4 regions of the Arthrobacter sp. K410C genome follow, and region 3 is predicted to be linked to each of the others. Evidence: riboswitches for the same ligand, from Rfam matches in the RefSeq annotation. Region 3 holds a riboswitch; each other region holds the start of a gene.
What was found. Region 3 has a riboswitch for thiamine pyrophosphate ahead of thiD (bifunctional hydroxymethylpyrimidine kinase/phosphomethylpyrimidine kinase). Riboswitches for the same ligand answer to the same signal wherever they lie in the genome.
Positions count from the first base shown of each region.

Region 1: another riboswitch for thiamine pyrophosphate. It lies ahead of thiO (glycine oxidase ThiO); the one in region 3 lies ahead of thiD (bifunctional hydroxymethylpyrimidine kinase/phosphomethylpyrimidine kinase).
Region 2: another riboswitch for thiamine pyrophosphate. It lies ahead of AC5RU7_RS15920 (ECF transporter S component); the one in region 3 lies ahead of thiD (bifunctional hydroxymethylpyrimidine kinase/phosphomethylpyrimidine kinase).
Region 4: another riboswitch for thiamine pyrophosphate. It lies ahead of AC5RU7_RS18210 (ECF transporter S component); the one in region 3 lies ahead of thiD (bifunctional hydroxymethylpyrimidine kinase/phosphomethylpyrimidine kinase).

Region 1 covers NZ_JBNHFJ010000001.1:442,388-445,585, forward strand. The annotation lists gene AC5RU7_RS02080 (thiazole synthase) at 1-256, opposite strand, end outside; gene thiS (sulfur carrier protein ThiS) at 261-497, opposite strand; gene thiO (glycine oxidase ThiO) at 494-1,816, opposite strand; TPP riboswitch at 1,809-1,927, opposite strand; gene thiE (thiamine phosphate synthase) at 1,955-2,686, shown strand; gene AC5RU7_RS02100 (RNB domain-containing ribonuclease) at 2,769-3,198, shown strand, end outside.
Region 2 covers NZ_JBNHFJ010000012.1:45,908-49,105, forward strand. The annotation lists gene AC5RU7_RS15900 (iron-containing redox enzyme family protein) at 1-21, opposite strand, end outside; gene AC5RU7_RS15905 (DUF4383 domain-containing protein) at 83-541, opposite strand; gene AC5RU7_RS15910 (hypothetical protein) at 640-846, opposite strand; gene AC5RU7_RS15915 (heme-degrading domain-containing protein) at 843-1,394, opposite strand; TPP riboswitch at 1,475-1,610, shown strand; gene AC5RU7_RS15920 (ECF transporter S component) at 1,672-2,295, shown strand; gene AC5RU7_RS15925 (ABC transporter ATP-binding protein) at 2,295-3,198, shown strand, end outside.
Region 3 covers NZ_JBNHFJ010000001.1:39,948-43,145, forward strand. The annotation lists gene thiD (bifunctional hydroxymethylpyrimidine kinase/phosphomethylpyrimidine kinase) at 1-1,270, opposite strand, end outside; TPP riboswitch at 1,278-1,375, opposite strand; gene AC5RU7_RS00250 (Rne/Rng family ribonuclease) at 1,527-3,198, opposite strand, start outside.
Region 4 covers NZ_JBNHFJ010000018.1:6,195-9,392, reverse strand. The annotation lists gene AC5RU7_RS18215 (thiazole synthase) at 10-810, opposite strand; gene AC5RU7_RS18210 (ECF transporter S component) at 829-1,452, opposite strand; TPP riboswitch at 1,513-1,651, opposite strand; gene AC5RU7_RS18205 (cupin domain-containing protein) at 1,708-2,070, opposite strand; gene AC5RU7_RS18200 (ribose-5-phosphate isomerase) at 2,215-2,688, opposite strand; gene rpe (ribulose-phosphate 3-epimerase) at 2,733-3,198, opposite strand, start outside.

The DNA.
Region 1 (3,198 bases), 400 kb from region 3:
CGGTGTTCGGCAGTACCCGGATGCCGTGGTCCACCAGGAGCTGGAACAGCGAGCCCGTCTCCGCCGTCGAGTAGCGCCGCATTGCCACGGTGGTCAGGGACGTGCCGGAGGCCAGGAGTGCTGCGCCAAGCCCGTCGAGGCTCGGGGCGCCCCCGGTCCCCATGATGAGCCGGGACGCCAGGGGCACCCCGTCGATAACCAGGGCATCGTCCAGGTTGGCAACGGCCGTGGTGGTCAGGGTATCGGATTCGGTCATCGTGTCAGCCTCCCTGCACTGCCGTGACAAGCTCGACGTCGTCACCGTCGGCGAGCGCCGTGGCGAACCATTGGCTCCGGGGAACAACCTGTGCGTTGTGCGCCACGGCGACACCCAGCCTGTTCCCGTCCTTGGCCTGGCCGTCAGCCCCCACGGTACGGCCGGTGACCTCGCTGATGAGGGTGGTGATGGAGGCCCCCTCAGCCACCGTATGGTGGTTTCCGTTCAGGGTGATATTCATGCTGTCTCCTTGATGTTGACGCTTGCAGCGGAGGTTTCGCGGCCGGAGAAGCGGCCAGGGTCGAACGTTTTCCAGCGGGGGTCCGCGGTGCCGTCCATCAGGTCCCGGCAGATGGCGCCGGCTGCGGGTGACAGGAGGACGCCGTGCCGGAAGAATCCGGTGGCCATGATCAGGCCGGCGATGTGCCCGCCCGGGTTGGAGCCCGGGGCGGCGGGCACCCTGCCCAGCAGCGGGGCGTTGTCCGGGGTCGCCGGCCGGGCCCGCGCCGTACATTCAAGCAATTCCAGCTCGGCCACGGCCGGGACCAGGACCTGCGCGTCCCGGAGTAGCTGATAGACGCCGCCTGCGGACACCGTTCCGGCAGCGGACCGGAGGGCTTGCGGGGGTACGGCACCGGCCCCGGCGAGGGCATCCTCACGCTGGGTGGCTCCGATCACCACCGTTCCGTCCTCCCGGGGGACGATGTACACCGGCACGCCGCGGACCAGGCCGCGGACGGTGGCCGTCACCAGCGGCCGGAGGTGCTGCGGTACGGCGAGGCGGAGGATGTCCCCGTAGACCGGCCGCAGCGGCAGGAGCAGGCCCGCGGGCAAGTCCATCACCGCAGCGGCATCCAGTCCATTGGCCACCACGGTTTCTCCGGCCAGCACTGTGCCGCCGCCGGCGAGCCGGGCTCCCGCAACAGTGTCATCCGCCCACAGCAGGCCCAAGGCCCTGTCCGGCACCGCGTAGCCTTCCACTGCGCCCGCAACTGCGGGGCCGCGGCCGGCGGCTTCCCCGGCGAGGGCGTTGCGAAGGCAGGACACCAGGAGCCGGGGATCCACCTGGTGGTCCGCGGGGGTGTCGAGGGCACACGCGATGGCGGGGCTGAGCAAAGGTTCCCGCCGCCGCGCCTCGCGGATGGTCAACGGCTCAACAGCCAGGCCATTGGCCTGCTGGACCGCGCGCAGGTCCATCAAAGCCCGGCGGTCGGCGGCGTCGGCACCTACGGCGAGGGTGGGCGTCGTCAGGTACCCGGTTTTCTCCCCGGATGCACAGGACAGGTCCGCGATGAAGCCGGGCCACCGGGCGGAAGAGGCCAGCATCAGGTCCAGGAGATCCTCTTCCTGGTAGTGCAGCTCGCTCACCGGTGCGAGCATCCCGGCTGCCGCCCAGCTGGCGCCGGAGCCGGGGGCGTCGTCGATCAGCGCGACGCTGCGGCCTGAGCGCTGTGCTTCCCAGGCGATTGCGTGGCCCACCACTCCGCCGCCGATGACTACGACGTCGGCCCTGATGGTGCCGTTGGGGGGCTGCGGGGGTGCTGTGTTGGGGGTGCCCATGTGTCTCCTTCCCTACGCCGGAATTACCCGGATCAGGTCAAGCGGTCGGCTCTGACGCCCTCTCAGCCCGGCGCTTTATGACAGCTGCCGCAGGCTCCCGCAGTACGAGGCAAGTGTAGAGGAACTAGGCTTGCAGCCATGAATGTGTCCCACTCCGCTGCCGCTGTCGGCGCCTCCGCAACCGATGCCTTCACCACCGCCGAGGGAACCGCAGGGCTCAAGTCTGCCCGCCTCTATCTGTGTACTGACGCCCGCGCTGACCGCGGTGACTTCAGGGATTTCGTGGATGCCGCCTTCGCCGGCGGAGTGGACATTATCCAGCTCCGCGACAAGACCATCGAGGCTGCCGAGGAGCTGGAACTGCTGGCCGTCCTCAGGGAGGCTGCGCAGCGCCATGGCCGGCTGTGGGCAGTGAATGACCGCGCCGACGTCGCGGTGTTGTCCGGCGCGCCGGTGTTCCACATCGGGCAAAAGGACCTCCCCCTGCCCGCGGCACGCACCCTGCTGAACGGCAACGCCGCCATTGGACTCTCCAGCCACACCCCGGAACAGGTGGATGCCGCACTCGTTGCCGCCGCAGGGCCTGCCGGGTTGGACTATTTCTGCGTCGGGCCGGTCTGGGCCACCCCCACCAAACCGGGCCGGGCCGCCGTGGGACCGGAGCTGGTGAAATACGCTGCAGCAGCCGCGGCCAAAACCGGCAACGAGGTGCCGTGGTTCGCCATCGGCGGCATCGACCACTCCAATATCAGCGAGGTGGTGGAAGCGGGGGCCCGGAGGATTGTGGTGGTGCGGGCCATCACCGAAGCGGCGGATCCCGCCGCGGCGGCGGCCTCACTCCTGGCCGTTTTGGACGCTGCCGCGTCCTGACCTACCGGCGGGCAACACGGCCCTGCCTTCTATCCCGCCAATGGCCTGCATATTCGGCGGTCTTCGGGCTAGGCTGATTTTCGTGTCACACCATCGGCTGGCTCCCAACGTCCATGAGCACAACAACGCGCTGGAAGAGGCCCTGGGCGCGCTGCGGACCGAGCTGGAGCTGCCCGGGCCATACCCGGAGCACGCGGTCCGGGACGCCGAAGCGGCCGTGGCCGCGCTGGAGCTTCCGTCCCACGACCTGACCGGGGTCGAATTCATCACCATCGATCCGGCCTCGTCCACGGACCTGGACCAGGCGCTCTTCATAGAGGCCGACGGCGGCGGCTACCACGTGCTGTACGCCATCGCCGACGTTCCGGCCTTCGTGAAGCCGGGCGGACCGCTGGACCAGGAAACGCGGCGCCGCGGGCAGACCTTCTACGCCCCCGACGGCCGAATTCCGCTGCATCCGGAGGTCATCAGCGAAGGGGCGGGGAGCCTGCTGCCTGGCCAGGAGTGTCCGG
Region 2 (3,198 bases), on a different contig from region 3:
TCGGGGTTCCGGGATTCGCATGGGTTGCTCCTAGGTCTCGGGTTGTGACCGTGCCGTCTGCGCTGGCGGCCGGTGGGTGTGGTCAGGATTTCCGGCTGTCCGCCGGCGTGGCCCGCGGGGAGAGGAGGACCGCAAGCGTGATCATGGCCAGCCCCAAAATGAGGTGCAGCCAGTTGTCCGCATAGTTTTCCGGGATGAAGTTCGCGGGGGTGTCGTCCCCGATGAGCAGTCCGTACAGCCAGAGGACCAAGTAGATGACGCCGCCGTATATGAGGAAGTTCCGGGCCTGCCGGTGGGTGCGTGCCATGAACACTCCGGCGGCGCCGAAGAGGAGGTGGACAAAATTGTGGAGGACGGACACTTGGAACGTACCCAGCAACAGGGCCTTTGAACCGGGGCCGGCGAAGTCCAGGGAGCCGTAGTTGCTGGTGATGCCCGGAACGAATCCAAGGATGCCGGCGAACAGGAAAATGCCGGCAACAGCCAGCGTGGACCACTGCAGCGCGGTTCGGACGCCCGGTGGGCGGGTGCTGACTGCCATGTCCTGGACTCCTCGTACGCGGTGGAAACAACATAGTAAGCATGATTACTAATAAAAGCTAAGCAGGCTTTGTTTCCCCGCCGGCAGCTGGAAACCCGTCAGGCCAGCCCGGTCCAAGTGTAGGGGTTCGGGTAGTGCCCGCCGCTGCGGCCCTGCTCATACCCCTGCTGCCAGGCCTTGCCGACGGCGGACACCAGCTCGGCCAGCAGGGGATAGTAGGGATGGTCCGGGCCGATGAAGATCATCTCGTCTTCGGCCTTGTCCACCGCCGCCCGGACGGGATTGTCAGCGGGAGTGCCGGTCATGGTGCCCCGTCAGCCCCGGTGGACCGCAACACCTCACGCATGGCCTCCACCACCAGGTCGTGATCCTGCACCTGCGGCAGCCCGGACACGGTGACGGTGGCCACCGCACCCACGCCCGTCACATAGACAGGGAAAGACCCGCCATGTGCCGCGTAGCGGGTCTGGTCGAACCAGCCCTCGTCCTCGATCCTGCCTCCGCGCAGCCGCCCGCGCAGCCCCACCAGCAGGGAAGGCACTTCGTACCGTGCAGCTGTCCGTTGCTTCGCGCGGATCCAGTGTTCGTTGTCCGGCGTGGCGCCCGGCAATGCCACATGGAAGAGGACCTGTTCGCCCTTGGTGATGTCGATAGCGATGGGCAGGCCGCGCTCCTTGCCCAGCTCCACCAGGAGGAGGCCAAGGTTGAGCGCATCATCCATGGAGAAGCCCGGAAACTGGAGTTCATGGATCTCACCCTCGACGCGGCCGATGAGGACCTGCAGGGATCCCTCCGGCTGGGCGGAATCGGAGTCCGGATCGAACTCAGTCATATGCGGCGGATTGGCAGTCATGGCCCACAATCTACCCCTCTCCCGGTGTAAACTGGACCACGCCCAACAGGGCAATCCAATGCATTATTCAAGCAAGCAACACTTAACGACAGGGGAGCGCCGCCGTCGGGCCCGCATGGCCGGGGACCGCAGGTGGGCGCTGAGAGTGCGGACAGCCGCAGACCCTCGAACCTGATCCGGTTAGTACCGGCGCAAGGGAGTCGAGTTCTCGAAGTCCGGCAACGGCAGTAGCCGCGTGCCGTGCTTTCCCCTCCTGTTTCCCAGGAGGATTTTTTTCATGAGCACTGCAGCAATCAAGAAGACCACCAGCAAGTCCTGGCGCGTCGTGGACATCGTGGTGGCGGCCCTGATCGCCATCGCCGGCGGCGTGATTTTCTGGGCCTGGTCCCAGGGCGCGGCCGCGGTCTCCGCGCCCATGAACGCGGTCTACCCGCCCCTGACCGGCCTGATCGCCGGCGGCTGGATGATCCCGGCAGTGCTGGGCATGCTGATCATCCGCAAGCCCGGCGCGGCGCTGTTCTGCGAGACCGTGGCAGCCACCGGTGAGCTCCTGATGGGCTCGCAGTACGGCGCCTCCGTGCTGTTCTCAGGCTTGGTCCAGGGCCTGGGCGCCGAAATTATCTTCGCGATCTTCGTTTACAAGAAGTTCAACCTGCCGGTGTCGCTGCTGGCCGGTGCTGCCGCGGGCCTGTTCTGCGGCCTGAACGATTCCTTCGCGCCGTGGGGCTGGAACATCGCGTACTCCGGCGGTGACAAGCTTGCCTACATCATCTTCACCGCGATTTCCGGCGCGGTCATCGCCGGTGCCCTGTCCTGGATCGCCACCCGCGGCCTGGCCAGGACCGGGGTCCTGAGCTCCTTCGCTTCCCGCAAGGCGGCAACGGAGCCCGTCTTCTCCTGATGCAGGCACCTACCCACCACGGCACGGCCGGGGCGGTGCGGCCGGCCGCAGTCACGGCGCGTGGCTGGGGCTGGCGGCATGCCGGGCGCGCCAGGCCCGCCGTCCACGCCCTTGACCTGGACATCTCACCGGGGGAGCGCGTCCTGCTGCTCGGGGCCTCGGGCGCCGGCAAGTCCACGCTGCTGCACGCCCTCGCCGGGGTCCTGGGCGATGTGAACGACGACGGCGAGGCCGGCGACTCCGACGAGTCAGGTTCACTGCTCGTCGACGGCGGGTCCCCCCGGGGGCAGCGCGGACGTGCTGGACTGATGCAGCAGGACCCCGAAACCCAGGTGGTCCTCTCCAGGGTCGGGGACGACGTCGCGTTCGGCGCCGAGAACCTCGCCGTCCCCCGCGACGCCATCTGGACCCGAGTGCACGAGGCGCTCGCCGACGTCGGGCTGTCCCACCTGCCGCTGGACCATCCGACGTCGGCGCTGTCCGGCGGGCAGAAACAGCGGCTTGCGCTGGCAGGCATCCTGGCGATGCAGCCCGGGCTGATCCTGCTGGACGAGCCCACCGCCAACCTTGATCCGGCCGGTGTGCTGGAGGTCCGTGACGCCGTGGCGCGCTGCCTGGATAAAACCGGTGCCACGCTGGTGGTGGTGGAGCACCGGGTGTCGGTGTGGAAGGACCTGGTGGACCGGATCGTGGTCCTGCAGCCGGGCTCGGCCGCCGATCCTGGCGTCCTCCTGGACGGTCCGCCGGACCGGGTCCTGGACGAGGCCCGCACCATGCTGGCCGCCGCCGGGGTGTGGGTGCCCGGCTACGTGCCGGCCACCCGTCCCCGCGCAGCCGGCACCGGCCCAGGCGCGGGAGACCTGATGCTGGCCGCCGAGAAAGTGGCTGTGTCCCGGGAACGCC
Region 3 (3,198 bases):
CGAGCACCGCGTAACTGCCCGACGCGGAGGCCGCCGTGAGGTGGTCGACGTAGGACTTTGTCACGGGGCCAAGTTCGGCCTGGACGGGGCGCGTGCTGAGCCAGGATCGGTGCAGCTCGGACTCAACCTCCAGGCACTGCTGCGCGGATCCGGCCCAGAACAGCTGCTCCGCCTCCGTGGGGGCCAAGGCGCTTGCCCGTGCCAGCACGCGGGAGTAGCCGTTCAGGTAGATGGCGTCCTGGGCCAGGTAATAGGCAAATTCCTTCTCCGGCAGGCTGCCCGAGACCAGGCCGCGGATGAAGTCCAGGCGGTAGATGGCGTCCAGGTCCGCTTCAGCTTCAGTCCAGAGCAGGGCTTCGAATGACCCCGGCTGCGGAACTGCCCGCAGGTGGTGGAAGTGGTGCACGGGCCCGTTGCCGGCTCCTACCTCAAGCCGGGCGGAGTCCGCGAGCGCCCCCGCCAGCCAGGGCTTCACTTCCCGCAGCGACGCCTCCCAGTCCCCCCGCCGAGCCTGCACCGTGGCCATTGCAGAGGACAGCGAGCACCCCGTTCCGTGGCTGTTCCTGGTGGCCACCCGCTCCCCCGGTACCTCGATGACCTCCGCCCGCAGCAGGCCGGCGGTGTTGACCAGGGCGTCCGGGCATTGCGCACCTGACAGGTGGCCGCCCTTCACAAGCACGGTTGCTCCGGTGGCATCGGCCAGCTTTCGCCCTTGTTCCAGGGCCCCGGCCCAGGAATCCCGGGGTTCTTCGCCCACGAGCATGGCAAGTTCGGCCAGGTTCGGGGTGATGAGGTGGGCCAGCGGCAGCAGATCGCGGAGCGCTGCCTCGGCGGATTCCTGGAGCAACCGGTCACCGCTGGTGGCCACCATTACCGGGTCAAGGACCACGACGGCGGGACGCACCTTCTCCAGCCAGGTCCGGACCGTGGCGATCACCCCGGCGTCGCCCAGCATGCCGATTTTGACGGCGTCGATGCTGATGTCGTCACTGATGGCATCCAGCTGGCAGGCGAGGAAGGACGCGGGCGGCAGGTGGACGGCAGCCACGCCGCGGGTGTTCTGCGCGGTGAGGGCGGTGATGGCAGCCATGCCGTAGCCGCCGTGCGCCGCAATGCTTTTCAGGTCCGCCTGGATGCCGGCGCCGCCGGACGGGTCCGAACCGGCAATGGACAGGACGCGCGGCACGTCCCGGCGCAGCGCTGGCTGGGCGGGCGCGGCCTGGACGGTCGCATCCGGGATTGCGTCGGGCTGGGAAGTTTCCGCGGGCATAAAGAGGGTCGAAGACAAAGGACATCCCTTCGCCGGTACTAGCCGGACAGGTTCAACGGGTCTGGATCTCAGCCGGCCCTTCGCGCGGCACCCCGTGTCGGTTACCCAGCCTAGCCGCTGACCTGGGAGCCCGGGAAAAGTGACAGCCACCGCATGCAGGAAAGTCCCCGCCTTATGGGCCGTTCCCCCCGGAATACGGAGGGGAACGGTCCACGAGACGGGGACTTCCCGGGTTACCCAGTGGCCCTGCCTGGGCTTAAAGCTCAGAGGCAGGAACCCCCACGCCCAGGATGATGGGCGCCTCGGCGGGCTTGGGCGCGCCTTCCTTGCGTTCCTGCGAGGCCGATGCGGGTTCCGGGGCCTTGGCAGCATGGCTGTGTCCGGCGCTGGGTGCCGGAACGTTCTCGTGCTGCTGCACGCTGGTTTCGTTGGCGGCACCCTGGGCGCGGCTAGCGCTGCGGTTGCGCCGCGGCCGCCGCTGGCGGGACTGGTCCACCGTGTGGTCAGACCAGTCCTTCTCAGCTTCCGCAGGGGCAGCCGGCTGTTCCGCCTGTGCCGGAACCGCCTCGGGCCGCGTGGCTTCCTGTTCTTCCGCGGGGGTTTCGGCGGCAGGCGCCGGTTCGCCCAGGTGGGCGAAGGCTTCCGCGAGCCTGTCCAGGGTGAGGGCAGGGCGGGGCTGCTGCTCCTCCGCGTGCTCCACGAAGGGCAGGGCAACCTTCTCGCCGCCGAAGGTCAGGACAGCCGCAGGCCGTGGCGGGGTACCGGCGTCGTGCTTCTCTTCCACGGCAGGCGCCGCGGGCTGGGCCGACTGGGCCTGCCTGGCCGCCGCGACCTCGTCGTCGTGCAGGTGCGCCGCATGCGCAGCCGCCGCGATGTTGGCAAGGGCCAGCCTGGTGGCTTCAGCCTTGGCGTGGCGCTCGGCGTCGGCCGGGTCCGGGTGGACCGTGTGGACATGCACAGCGGGCGCCGGCGCAGCATCGGGTTGCTGGCCGCCGCGTCCGCGCCGCCGCTTGCGATCCGGGCGTCCCCCGGGCTGGCTGCTGTCGGTCCGCTGGCCCTCGTTCCGGTGGCTTTCGGCACGGGATTCCGGCCGGCTGTCGGTGCGCTGCACGTGGTGCTCGGCAGCAACGATGTTGGCGCGGCGGTGCTCCACGGGGTCGTCGTGGGTGACAACGCCGCGTCCGGCGCAGGCCTCGCACTGCTCGCCAAAGACCTCCAGGAGCCCGGTGCCCATGCGCTTCCGGGTCATCTGGACCAGGCCCAGGGACGTGACTTCGGCAACCTGGTGCTTGGTGCGGTCGCGGCCCAGGCATTCCACCAGGCGGCGCAGCACCAGGTCCCGGTTGGATTCAAGGACCATGTCGATGAAGTCGATGACGATGATGCCGCCGATGTCCCGGAGGCGGAGCTGGCGCACCACTTCCTCGGCTGCTTCGAGGTTGTTCTTGGTGACGGTTTCCTCAAGGTTGCCGCCGCTGCCCGTGAACTTGCCCGTATTGACGTCAACCACGGTCATGGCTTCGGTGCGGTCGATCACCAGGGAACCGCCGGACGGCAGGAAGACCTTCCGTTCCAGGGCCTTGTGGATCTGCTCGTCGATCCGCCAGGCGGCGAAGATGTCCTGGTCCTTGGTCCACTTCTCGAGCCGGCCCACCAGGTCCGGGGCAACGTAGGTGACGTAGGCCTCGATGGTGTCCCAGGCCTCTTCACCGGACACGATCAGCTTGGAGAAGTCCTCGTTGAAGACGTCGCGGACCACCTTGATGGTGAGGTCCGGTTCGCCGTACAGCAGTTCGGGGGCCAGCACCTTGGTGGAGGTGGACTGGCTTTCGATGCCTTCCCACTGGGCGCGGAGCCGGTTGATGTCGTGCGTCAGCTCTTCCTCGGACGCCCCTTCGGCCGCGGTGCGCACAATGACGCCGGCCTGC
Region 4 (3,198 bases), on a different contig from region 3:
TGCACCCCGTTACAGGAACTCGGCTCGTCCTTCCAAGGGTGATGACGCCAGTGCATGCTCGCGGCGGGGTATGCGGCCGCCGCGGTTCGCCAGCCTTCCAGAGAGGACTGCGTGTTTAAATGCGGTGGCCATGCGCACCGGATTCTGTGCCCGGGTGACAGCTGTAGCCAGCAGGACAGCGTCACACCCCAGTTCCATTGCAAAGGCCGCGTCCGAGGCGGTTCCGATGCCAGCGTCGAGCACGACGGGCACGGAAGCGCGGGACACAATCAGCTCGATGTTGTGCGGGCTCAGGATGCCCAGGCCCGTGCCGATGGGTGAGCCAAGGGGCATAACGGTGGAGGCTCCCAGATGCTCGAGCCGTAGGGCCAGGACCGGATCATCGTTGGTGTACGCGAATACCTTGAAGCCGCGGTTGACCAATTGCTCCGTGGCATCGACCAGTTCCACGGCATCGGGCAACAGGGTGTGCTCGTCAGCTATCACCTCGAGCTTGACCCAGTCGGTTTCCAATGCTTCGCGCGCCATTTCGGCGGTGAGCACCGCATCTTTTGCCGTGAAGCAGCCTGCGGTGTTGGGCAGCACCCGGATCTTGTGGTCGAGCAGGAGTTGGAATAAGGAACCGGCCTCCGACGGCGAATAGCGCCGCATGGCGACGGTGGTCAGCTCGGTCCCAGAAGCAACGAGGGCGCTTCCGAGTCCGTCCAGGCTGGGGGCTCCGCCAATGCCCATAATGAGCCGCGGAGTTATTTCGACTCCGTCAATGATCAACGGATCGCTGTCCACGCACATTTCGGTGGTGATGGTCATCAGCTAACCTTTCAGGCCTCAGGAGAGGACGGACTCCGTGGCTGCCTTGCGCGAGGCAAAGGAGCTCAGGACCCCGGTCTTCGCCAGGCCACGGGTCGCGATCCAGGACAGGGCACCGGCGATGACCGCGCCGGAAATCGCGGTGAAGATGATGTAGGCAAGCTTGTCACCGCCGGAGTACGCAATGTTCCAGCCCCACGGCGCGAAGGAATCGTTCAGGCCGCAGAACAGGCCCGCGGCAGCACCGGCCAGCAGCGACACCGGCAGGTTGAACTTCTTGTAAACGAAGATCGCGAAGATGATTTCAGCGCCCAGGCCCTGGACCAAGCCTGAGAACAGCACCGAGGCGCCGTACTGCGAGCCCATCAGGAGCTCACCGGTGGCTGCCACGGTCTCGCAGAACAATGCCGCGCCGGGCTTGCGGATGATCAGCATGCCCAGCACTGCCGGGATCATCCAGCCGCCGGCGATCAGGCCGGTCAGGGGCGGGTAAACCGCGTTCATGGGCCCGGAGACCGCGGCCGCGCCCTGGGACCAGGCCCAGAAAATCACGCCGCCGGCGATGGCGATCAGGGCCGCCACCACGATGTCCACGACGCGCCAGGACTTGCTGGTGGTCTTCTTGATTGCTGCAGTGCTCATGAAAAAATCCTCCTGGGAAACAGGAGGGGAAAGCACGGCACGCGGCTACTGCCGTTACCGGACTTCGAGAACTCGACTCCCTTGCGCCGGTACTAACCGGATCAGGTTCGAGGGTCTGCGGCTGTCCGCACTCTCAGCGCCCACCTGCGGTCCCCGGCCATGGCCAGTGCCGGATGGCGGCGCTCCCCTGTCGTTGTATGAATGGCTACAAACTGTAAGGCCTGGCACGTGTCCAGGCCTTACAGTTTCCCTGGGTCAGGGCGTGAAAATGACGAAGAATTTTCTGATGCGCTCCTGGATTTCCCAGGTGCCCTTCCAACCGATGGGGAAGATAGCTGCGGTTCCGGCCTCTACGGTAGTCGGCTCTCCGCCATCCTCGGTAACCACCATGCGGCCTTCAAGGACGTAGATCGACTCGCCGCGCTCCAGAAACTCCCATCGTGAAAGGCCTGGGTCAGCTTCCCAGACTCCGGAGAGGATCCGGGAATCATCGCTGGTAAAGGGGATAGTGATCCGCGTCGGAATCTCGTCGCCCAGCACTTCGGCCAGGGGTGGACCGAGCGGTGCTTCGTCCAGCTTCCCCTGGAAGAGGGCGGTCGGCTCGAAAGTTATGCTCATGTGAATCTTCCTTTCTGGGTTGCTCCCCCGGGACGGGAGAGTCGGTGTTGGGATCCCCGACTGGTCTAAGCAGCGGGAGAACTTTCCGGGATGGCTGGCGGCAGGGTTGACGACAACCTTGGCCCGGGGTTTTGTTGGTGGGGGTTATTCGACGATCTCGCCCGTGGTTTCGAAGGTAGCGATTTTGCCGATGCGGCGCTCATGGCGTTCGGCATTAGTAAATGGTTCTGCCAGGAATGCTTTGACCAGTTCCGTGGCCTCTTCGACGCTGTGCTGCCTGCCTCCGACGGCGACCACGTTGGCATCGTTGTGTTGGCGGGCGAGCCTGGCTGTGTCGAGGTTCCACGCGAGGGCTGCCCGGACTCCCTTGACCTTGTTTGCGGCGATTTGCTCGCCGTTGCCGGAGCCGCCCAGCACGATTCCGAGCGCGTCCATGCCTGCCGCCCGGTCGGCCACGACGGCGGCGGCGGCGTTGATGCAGAATGCGGGGTAGTCGTCCTCGGCGTCGTAGGCGGCCGGTCCGTGGTCCACCATCTCGTAGCCGCTGGCTGCGAGCGAGGTGATCAGATGGGAGCTGAGCTCCATGCCGGCGTGGTCGGTTGCGATGTGAACGCGCATTATGGGTCCTTCAAGATTGGTAACGGTGATGGGGCGGCCTGCTGCTATGCGAAGGCAAGCTGGCCGTTCGCGCGCAGCGACTCGATTGCCTCAGCAGGGGAAGGTTTGCCGTACACGGCCGAGCCCGCGACAAAGACGTTGGCGCCGGCCTCGGCGGCACGGGTGATGGTTTCTTCCGTGATGCCGCCGTCCACCTGGATGGCTACGTTCACCCCTGAACCGTCGACGGCGGCGCGAGCCCGGCGGATCTTGGGCAGCATCACGTCCAAAAAGGCCTGGCCGCCAAAGCCCGGTTCAACGGTCATGATCAGCAGCATGTCCAGTTCGGAAAGCATGTCCAGGTACGGTTCCACCGGCGTGGCAGGGCGCAGGGCCATGCCGGCCTTCGAGCCCCGGGCGCGAAGCTCACGGGCAAGCTTGATCGGTGCAACCGATGCTTCAACATGGAAGGTGACCGAGGCAATCCCGGCGTCAGCGAACTGGGGGGCCCAGGTGTCAGCATTGGAAATC